DNA from 3 places in the Clostridium sp. CTA-19 genome. Region 3 is predicted to be linked to each of the others. Evidence: riboswitches for the same ligand, from Rfam matches in the RefSeq annotation. Region 3 holds a riboswitch; each other region holds the start of a gene.

Region 1 (3,296 bases), on a different contig from region 3:
TTAAATTCCCCAAAATAACTATATTAAACTTAACCTAACCCTAATTTTTACCTTACTCACTTAGCGGTTTAAGGTTTAACAATTCTCTAGCTTCAGCTGGTGTTGCTATTTCTCTGCCTAGTTCTTTTGCTATTCTAGCTACTTTTTCAACTAATTGAGCATTAGATTCTGCAGGCACACCTTTTGATATATATACATTATCTTCAAATCCAACTCTTACATGTCCTCCAGCAAGCATTGACATTGCAGCTAATGTAAATTCATTTCTACCTATTCCTGAAACTGTGTAAGTACTTCCTGCTGGTATACTGTCCTTCATGAATAAGAAATCTCTCATGTCTGCGCTTATACCACCGTTTACACCCATTACAAAGTTAAAGTGCATAGGTTTTTTAATATAACCTTTTTTTTCTAATCTTATTGCCATATCGATCATACCTTTATCAAAAACCTCTATTTCAGGTTTTACATTAAAAGCGATCATTTTTTCTCCGAATTCTTTTATTGTATTTTCTGTATTAACAAAAATTTCATCTCCACCGAAATTACAAGTACCACAATCAAGTGTTGCCATTTCTGGTTTCAATTCAACTGGTTGAAGTCTTTCTGCATTAGACATTCCAACCGCTCCACCTGTTGAAGGTTGAATTATAACATCTTTACATCTTTTTCTTATTTCATCAATGCAAGCTTTAAATCTATCTTTACATTGAGTTGGTTTACCGTCATCTTCTCTAACGTGTAAGTGAATTACACTTGCACCTGCTTTATATGCTTTATAAGCTTCTTCCCCTATTTCTTCAACAGTGTAAGGAACATTTGGATTATTTTCCTTTGTTACTTCTGCTCCACATATAGCAGCTGTAATAATTAACTTATCCATATTTTTCCCCTCTTTTCAAAACACATTAATAATTTAATTTGGCGTCTGTATACACATACAAATAAATTATTGTTATTTTTTTAACAAGTTTTTTATAACTAAACGTTATCATAGTCTGTTTAAAATTTTACTTTATTCAGATAGTCTTTAGAACTTCCCTGTAATAAAGGTTTTTTCCATAATCTATTGATATTTTTAACCCTTTTAAACGTTCTTATTGAAATATTAATATATTAAACAATTTACTAAATCTTTTTATATAAAACTTTCATTCTATTTCTTATTTTCTTATTTTCTTTTTTTATCTTTTGGTACTACACAAGTTCCGCTAGCTTTACAAACAACTATTGGTTCTTCTAATACGTCACAAGCTGAATCATTTATATCTGGTCTTGGAACTATAACTTTTCTAGCTTCAAAAACCATTTTTCTTGAACTATTTCCTACTTTAACGATTTCGCCTACAGCTTCTATATAATCCCCTGCATAAACTGGTGCTAAAAATTCTACGCTATCATAAGCTTTAAATAATCCTTCATCACCATCATTAATGATTAATAACTCTGTTGCTACGTCTCCAAATAATTGTAACATACGAGCACCGTCAACTAAGTTTCCACCGTAATGTGCGTCATGAGCACTCATTCTCATTCTAATAATAGATTTCATATGTAATCCACCCCCATATAATAATTGAAATACAATGTTTTGTATAAAATAACTTTATACAAAATAAAAAAGCACTGAAAATTTCAGCACTTATCAGAGCATTATATAACATATTCTTTTAATTTCAAAAGATTATATAATACCCATTGATGCAATGAAATTTAACATAATTCATCACACAAATAGCGCACCATAAAATCTTATGACAGTTGCAGAAATATCCTTTCTACACCCAAGATTAAATTTAAGAACAATTTTAATCTTTCGGCAAATAAACCCTTCACAATTATTATCAGTGGTTCTTCACTTTATCACATAATTGTTAGCCTATTATTTGCTCCTCTATTTATGTACAATATTTAGTTTGGCTATAGAATAAATTCAAACGGTAAATTCACCGTCTATATATATTATAATATTCATTGTTTTAAAAATCAATATTATTTTCAGAAAATTTATTTTTGTTTCGACAATTTTAAGTTAAGTTAAGTATTTTTCGATTAATTTTTTATATATTTTTTTATATATTTGAAATTAAACAGCTTTTAGTTTAGTATCATTTTAATTTTTTTTAAATATTTTATCGCTCTAAAGTTTTAAATCCTACCATTTTTCTATTATAATATCTTGTTTTTTACATATTACTTAATTTTTTACTTAAAATTATTGTGCCTCCTACAATACTCGATATCAGATACAATCCCTTTAGTTTTAATAATAATTTTAATTGTTAATTTTATAGGGAAATAATTTTTCATTTAAGATTCTCACTTCATAAAATTATAGAGAAACAAGCTCCAATTTAAATTTATACATCAAATTTTTGTTATTAGTTGAGAAAATAAGTACAAATACAGTTAGTTATTGATAAAATATTAATTTGAATTTTCTCATTTGATAAATGAATAAGTTTAAAATTTAATTTGGAACCCTATATAAGTTAATGTTAAAATTTTAAACTTTATACAAAAAGCGAGACAGGGTTAAAATTAATTTTAACCCTGTCTCATTTTCTATTTCTAATTGTTTTTATTTATTTAATATCTAAAACCCTAAATATATCTTTTACTGTAACAGTTAAATTTACTTTTTTATCTTCACCATCTATTGTACCTATAAATTTGTAAGTACCAACTTTATTGCTATCTAAAGCAGTGCTATTCCAAACAATATTAAATTCTTTTATAGTATTATCACTCATTGTAGCTTTAACTGTTGTAGGGAATGTAAAGTTATCACCTTTTTCTATTACTGCACTCATGTCATCTAGTTTTTCTATTACTGGAACTACTTTAACAGTTAAAGTAACTTCTTTACCCATAGCTACTCCAGTATAAGATTTTGTTCCTATTTTTGATGTATCAATTGATCTTACATCCCATTCAGCAAAAATTTCTTTTTCTCTTCCGTCCGTAAGTAATGCTGTCACCGTTGTAGGTAATTTAGCTTGTGACTTATGCTTTACTTCAATATCCTTATCTATAACATGCTTTATTTCACCATATCCCATTTCTTTTTTTAACGTATCCATTACAGAATCATTTATTACAGTTGGTCCACCTAATATGTATATTTCTTTTGACATTTGACCTCTTATATATTCAAAATTATCATTTTCTATAACACTTCCATTTGTTAATATTAATGGTGAATTAGTTTTTCCCGCTAATGCACTACCTGCTAATGCGTCAGGATAATTCATACCAGTTGCAACATAAGCAGTATCAAAACTTATGTCACTAAT
Region 2 (3,296 bases), on a different contig from region 3:
AAATAATTGCTACTATGAAGGGGAACAACTAATGGAAAATTACGAAGAATTACTAAAGGTTTTATTAGAAGCTGTGAAGGATAAAGGATCAAATGCTGTAATTACTGGAAATTCATCTGAAATTCCAGTAGGTGTTTCTAATAGACATGCACACCTTTCACAAAAAGATATAAATACTCTATTTGGTGAAGGTTATAACCTTACAAAACTTAAAGACTTATCTCAACCTGGACAATATGCATGCAAAGAAACTATCACAATTTGTGGACCAAAAGGTGCAATTGAGAAAATTAGAATTCTTGGACCAGCAAGAAGTAAGTCTCAAATTGAAGTGCTAATGGGAGACTGTATTAAACTTGGTGCAGCACAATATGTAAGACTGTCTGGAGAATTAAGCAAAACAGCTGGAATTACACTAGTTGGACCAAAAGGTTCTGTTCAGCTAGAAGAAGGTTTAATAGTTGCACAAAGACATATCCACATGACACCTGAAGATGCTAAAAATTTAGGCGTGTGTGATGGAGAGATAGTATCAATAAAATTTGATGATTTAAGAGGCGGAACATATAGCAACGTCGCTATTAGAGCTAATGATACTTCAAAGCTTGAATGCCATCTTGACATAGAAGAAGCTAATGCAATGGGCATTAACTCAAAATCAAAAATAACAATAGTAAAATAAGAAAACCACAAGATTAAAATAAGAGTTTATAATTAAAAATAAAATAAAAAAATAACTATATTTAGGAGGATTTTCAAATGAAATACGATGCATTAGGAATGATAGAAACAAAAGGTTTAGTAGGAGCAATAGAAGCAGCAGACGCTATGGTTAAAGCTGCAAATGTATACTTAATAGGTAAAGAATATGTTGGAGGCGGACTTGTAACTGTTATGGTTAGAGGAGATGTTGGAGCTGTTAAAGCTGCTACAGATGCTGGTGCTGCTGCTGCACAACGTGTTGGAGAATTAACATCAGTTCACGTAATACCTCGTCCACATTCTGAGGTTGAAGTAATTCTTCCAACAGCTAAAGAAGCTGTAAAATAGTATTTTAATTAAAATGAAGGAGTTATTGCAAAATTAACTTATAAAAATTAATGGAGCAATAGCTCCTTTTTTTATAAAAATTTAGTTAAATAAAATTAGATTAATTATAAATTAAATAAGGTTTATACTAAATAAAATATAAAAAAACTGTTGACAAATATAAAAATCATATGTAAAATAACGTATTAAATAAAAGAATATTGATTGTAGAGGTCGCGATATTTATAAGTACCAATAATGAGGTAAGCACAATGATTTATTGGAAAAGGAGTTATCGCCGAAGGATATAACTTATGCTTTAAGGTTATATACCTGGGTATGTATAAAATATATGCATAACTGTCACAAGTTTAAATTGTGTTGAGCTACATTTGAGGAATAAATGGTATATTTATATTGATTTTATGTCCCCTTAAGTGTTACTTAAGGGGTTTTTTATATTTAAAAAGATATACACACCCTGTAGCAAAAGCAAAATACCCAAAATTAGGAGGAAACTATTATGAAATTACAAGGAACTATGTTGGTAAAAGAAAATGAATTGTATATAGGGGGTGTAAGTTGTAAAGAACTTAGAGAAAAATATCAAACACCACTTTACGTATTTGATGAAGAGTTAGTTAGAAATAACTGTAGAGAGTATGCAAAACATTTTAGAGTAAATAAAGAAAATAATAGAGTGGCTTATGCAGGTAAAGCATTTTTACCTATATATATGTGTAAGTTAATAAATGAAGAAGGGTTATGTCTTGATGTAGTATCAGGAGGAGAATTATATACAGCATATAAGGCCCAATTCCCTATGGAAAAAATATTATTTCATGGAAATAATAAAACAATAGAAGAAATAAAAATGGGTGTAGAACTAGGAGTTGGAAGATTTGTTGTAGACAACTATTATGAATTAGAATTATTAGAAAAAATTTGTGAAGAAAAAGGTGAAAAACAAGCTGTTTACTTTAGGATAACTCCTGGAATAGAAGCGCACACACATGAATATATAAAAACTGGACAAATTGACTCTAAGTTCGGATTTACATTATCAAATGGAGATTTATATAACGCATTAGAGAAATTAAATAATTATAAAAATATAGAGTTAGTAGGGATACATGCGCATATAGGGTCACAAATATTTGAAGTAGAGCCGTATTTAGATGAAGTTAAAATAATGATGAACTTAGTAAAAGAAATAAAGGAATCCTATAACATAGATATAAAAGAAGTAGATTTAGGTGGAGGGATGGGAGTTTATTATACGGAAGAAGATAAACCGAAAACAATAAAAAAATTCTGTGAAGCGATAATAGAAAAAACAGAGGAAGTATGTAAAAAAATTGATATAAAAGTACCTATTTTAATAATAGAACCAGGAAGGTCAATAGTAGCAAATGGGGGAAGTACAATATATACAGTAGGAGCTATGAAACATATAAAAGGTATAAGAACTTATGTAAGTGTAGATGGTGGAATGACAGATAATATAAGACCCTCCTTATACCAAGCAGGATATGAATGTGCAATTGCTAATAAAATAGGAGAAAAGAGAAAAAACCAAGTTACAATATCAGGTAAGTGTTGTGAAAGTGGTGATATACTTATAACAGATACTAATATTATGGACATTAAAAGTGGAGATATATTAATAGTTTCATCAACTGGTGCATATGGATATTCAATGGCATCAAACTACAATAAAATAACAAAACCAGCAGTAGTATCAGTACAAAATGGAAAAAGCAAATTAATATGTAAAAGACAAAGTTATGAAGATTTATTTAAATTAGAAGTAGTATAGATGATAAAACTAAAATTTTAAAAAGTTATATATTTAAATGAAAGTATTAAATTTTGGCACCCACTAATTATAAAAAAATTTTAAAGATGTTTCTTGGTGAAAGTGAATAATTTTGAAAATGATAAACATAATTAGAAAGGTTTAAAAATAGAAAGTATATTTTTAAACCTTTTGTTTTCTTTAAACATTGTAAATTTTTTTTATAGTATTTAGACCATCTAAAATTTCTTCTTTTGAAAAATTACAATCAATTAACTTGTCTAAGGAAAATTTATTAATTTCTTCGTAAAAAAATAATGCCAATTCTAACAACTCAGGTAATTTGTGAGAGTATACAGCTTCAAATAACAGGTTTTCAGCTTCATTAATTTTGCATTCATTTATATATTTTATAATTGTTAGTCGTAATGCTTGTTCCTCTGTTAGTACAAGGTTATTAGTATTTTCA
Region 3 (3,296 bases):
TAACAGATGGATTGCAAAGTAATGAGTTTAATTCTTATTCTATGTTTAAAAGTAAATCAGGAGAAATGTTTTTTGGTGGAATTAATGGATTTAGCACGTTTTATCCTAAAAATCTAAATCAAGATAATTATATTCCCAAAGTAGTTATTAAAGAGGTTTTATTTAATGGAAATATATTAAAATATAATAAAAACATTACACTTAAATATAACGAAAATCACTTTAATGTAGAATTTTTTCTTCCAGAATACAACAATACATCTAAAACTGAATATTGCTATAAATTAAATGGATTTGATAAGGAATGGGTATATTGTAAAAATAGGAATTATGGTAATTACACTAATATACCACCAGGGAAATATGTGTTTACAGTTAAAGCTAGAAATACTGCAGGGATTTGGAGCGAGGAGACCAAATTATCGATAAATATAATGAATCCTCCTTGGAGAACTCCTATTGCATACTTGATTTATATTTTAATATTAACTTTACTTATATATATAATATGGAATTATGTAAATATATTAGAAAAGATGGTACATCAAAGAACTTTTGAACTTAACACAAAATTAAAGGAAAACAAAAAATTATATGACAAATTAATAGAAACAGAAAGATATAAAAACAACTATTTTATTAATTTATCACATGAACTAAGGACTCCATTAAATGTTGTTATGTCTACACTTCAACTTTTAAATAGATTTACTATAGATAAAATAACAATACAAAATGAAAAAATGATATATTATTTAGATGTTATGACCAAAAATTCTAATAGATTGCTAAGGCTTATAAATAATATAATTGATACATCAAAAATTGACTCAGGAAGTTATAAAATTCATATACAAAAGGTGGATATAGTTTATTTAGTTGAAGAATTAGCTTTATCTATGAAAGAATTTATAGAAGATAAAGGTATAGAACTTATAATTGATCCTGAAATTGAGGAAAAGATTATAGAATGTGATCCAAGTGATATTGAAAGATGCATAATTAATTTAATAGGGAACTCAGTTAAATTTACTAATAGAGGTGGGCTAATAGAAATAAGAATATTTGATAACGGTGATACCATATCTATATCTGTAAGAGACACTGGAGTTGGCATAGATAAACAGAATCATGAAAGTATATTTAATAGATTTTCTCAAGCTTATGATAAATCGTCAGAAGAACATGGTGGAAGTGGTCTTGGGTTAACACTTACAATGCAATTAATAAAACTTCATAAAGGAACTATTGAATTGAAAAGCGAATTAGGAAAAGGAAGTGAATTTATAATAACGTTGCCAATTTATCAATAATTTTCAATATGTGAAAATTAGAAAAATTGGAAATGAGATATAATTCTGAAAAATATAATATGTATTGACTTGAAAGTTTAAAAGATGCATAATAATACATATATTAAAAAGTAAATAATTAAGATAGAGGAGCAAAATTTAAGAGTATTATTATGGAGACAAGCACGATGAAGTAATAAAAAAGGAAATTTTGCCGAAGTTAATAGCGGATGCTTTAAGGCTATTAGCTGGTTTTATATAGAATATATGTAAAACTGTCACAAAATATTTTGTGGAGGGCTATTACTTTATAAACTTTGAAGATTATTTTTTAAAAGAATTCGAAGCCATAAGTATATGCTTATGGTTTTTTGTTTTTTAGAATATGAATAATTATTCAGTTTATTCAATGTGGATGTATCTTGGTTAATTACTTATGGGAATTAATAATTGAGCAGTTATTATGGATTACCTAATAAAATGCCCATAAGGAGGAAAGTAATGCAAAACAATGAAGAGTTACAAAGAGGTTTAAAATCACGACATCTAAACATGATTGCAATGGGAGGTGCCATAGGTACAGGTATATTTCTTGCAATGGGAGATACCATACATAAGGCAGGTCCAGGAGGCGCACTAATAGCGTATGGGTTAATTGGCGTTATGGTATATTTTTTAATTACTAGTTTGGGGGAAATGGCTACATATATGCCTATATCTGGTTCCTTTAGTGCTTATGCAACAAAATTTATAGATCCATCATTGGGATTTGCACTTGGTTGGAATTATTGGTATAACTGGGCAATAACGATAGCAGCAGAAATGGTAGCTGGTGGGTTGATAATGAAATATTGGTTTCCAGATGTAAAGCCAGTTATATGGAGTATTATATTTTTAACTATAATAGTAGGATTGAACTTGTTATCTTCTAAAGCTTTTGGAGAATCAGAATATTGGTTTGCTAGTATAAAAATTGTTACAGTAATAATATTTTTGATAATTGGAGTTTTAACTATTTTAGGAGTAATAGGTGGGGAAAGGATAGGATTTGAAAACTTTACTTCAAATGGAGGGCCTTTTGTTGGAGGTAAAAATTCAATATTTATGATTTTTTTATTGGCTGGATTTGCATTTCAAGGAACAGAACTTGTTGGGGTCGCAGCAGCTGAAAGTGAAAATCCAGAGAAAACTATACCTAAGGCAGTAAGTACTATATTTTGGAGAATATTAATATTTTATTTAGGAACTATTGTTATTATTGGAGCTATAATACCTTATACTGAATTAGGAGTAGAACAAAGTGCTTTTACTGTTGTTTTTGAAAGAGCAGGAATACCTATGGCTGCATCAATAATGAATGCTGTAATTTTAACATCAATATTATCAGCAGGAAATTCAGGAATGTATGCATCAAGTAGAATGTTACATGCTATGGCTAAGGATGGAATGGCACCAAAAGCTTTTGCAAAAACTAATTCAAAAGGAGTTCCTGTTAATGCTATAGTATTAACTACTGCTATTGCATCAATATGTTTTTTAACAGGAGCTTTTGCAGAAAATACAGTTTATGTATGGTTAGTAGCAGCATCAGGATTAGCCGGATTTATAGCTTGGGTAGGCATTGCACTTTGTCACTATAGGTTTAGAAAAGCCTATATAGCACAAGATAAAAAATTATCTGATTTAAAATATAAAGCTAAATTATATCCACTAGGGCCAATTATTGCATTGGTAATGTGTGTAATAATAATAATAGGACAAGGATATAGCTATTTAAGTGGGGATACAATAGATTGGCAAGGCTTGATAGCATCTTATATTGGATTACCATTATTCCTAATTTTATACGTTGGATATAAAATTAAAAATAAGACTAAAGTAATAAAATTAGAAGATGTTGATTTGATATATAATGAAAAAGAGGAAAATAATAATAAAATAGCATAATTAAAAAGTAAAAAAATTTTAAAAATTATCTTTTAAAATTTAACAATAATAATGCAG

Evidence for each region. Region 3 has a riboswitch for lysine ahead of ACYUE0_RS09750 (amino acid permease). Riboswitches for the same ligand answer to the same signal wherever they lie in the genome.
Region 1: linked by a shared signal. The riboswitch ahead of kal (3-aminobutyryl-CoA ammonia lyase) and the one ahead of ACYUE0_RS09750 (amino acid permease) in region 3 are both predicted to bind lysine.
Region 2: linked by a shared signal. The riboswitch ahead of lysA (diaminopimelate decarboxylase) and the one ahead of ACYUE0_RS09750 (amino acid permease) in region 3 are both predicted to bind lysine.

The regions. Positions count from the first base shown of each region.
Region 1 is NZ_BAAABH010000024.1:29,804-33,099, forward strand. Features, by position in the region: gene kce (3-keto-5-aminohexanoate cleavage enzyme) at 53-883, opposite strand; gene kal (3-aminobutyryl-CoA ammonia lyase) at 1,172-1,552, opposite strand; lysine riboswitch at 1,728-1,905, opposite strand; gene ACYUE0_RS13130 (cell wall-binding repeat-containing protein) at 2,586-3,296, opposite strand, start outside.
Region 2 is NZ_BAAABH010000009.1:59,446-62,741, forward strand. Features, by position in the region: gene ACYUE0_RS06930 (acetaldehyde dehydrogenase (acetylating)) at 1-32, shown strand, start outside; gene ACYUE0_RS06935 (phosphate propanoyltransferase) at 32-682, shown strand; gene eutM (ethanolamine utilization microcompartment protein EutM) at 760-1,050, shown strand; lysine riboswitch at 1,250-1,426, shown strand; gene lysA (diaminopimelate decarboxylase) at 1,553-2,848, shown strand; gene ACYUE0_RS06950 (DUF6483 family protein) at 3,029-3,296, opposite strand, start outside.
Region 3 is NZ_BAAABH010000015.1:22,119-25,414, forward strand. Features, by position in the region: gene ACYUE0_RS09745 (ligand-binding sensor domain-containing protein) at 1-1,313, shown strand, start outside; lysine riboswitch at 1,430-1,603, shown strand; gene ACYUE0_RS09750 (amino acid permease) at 1,794-3,239, shown strand.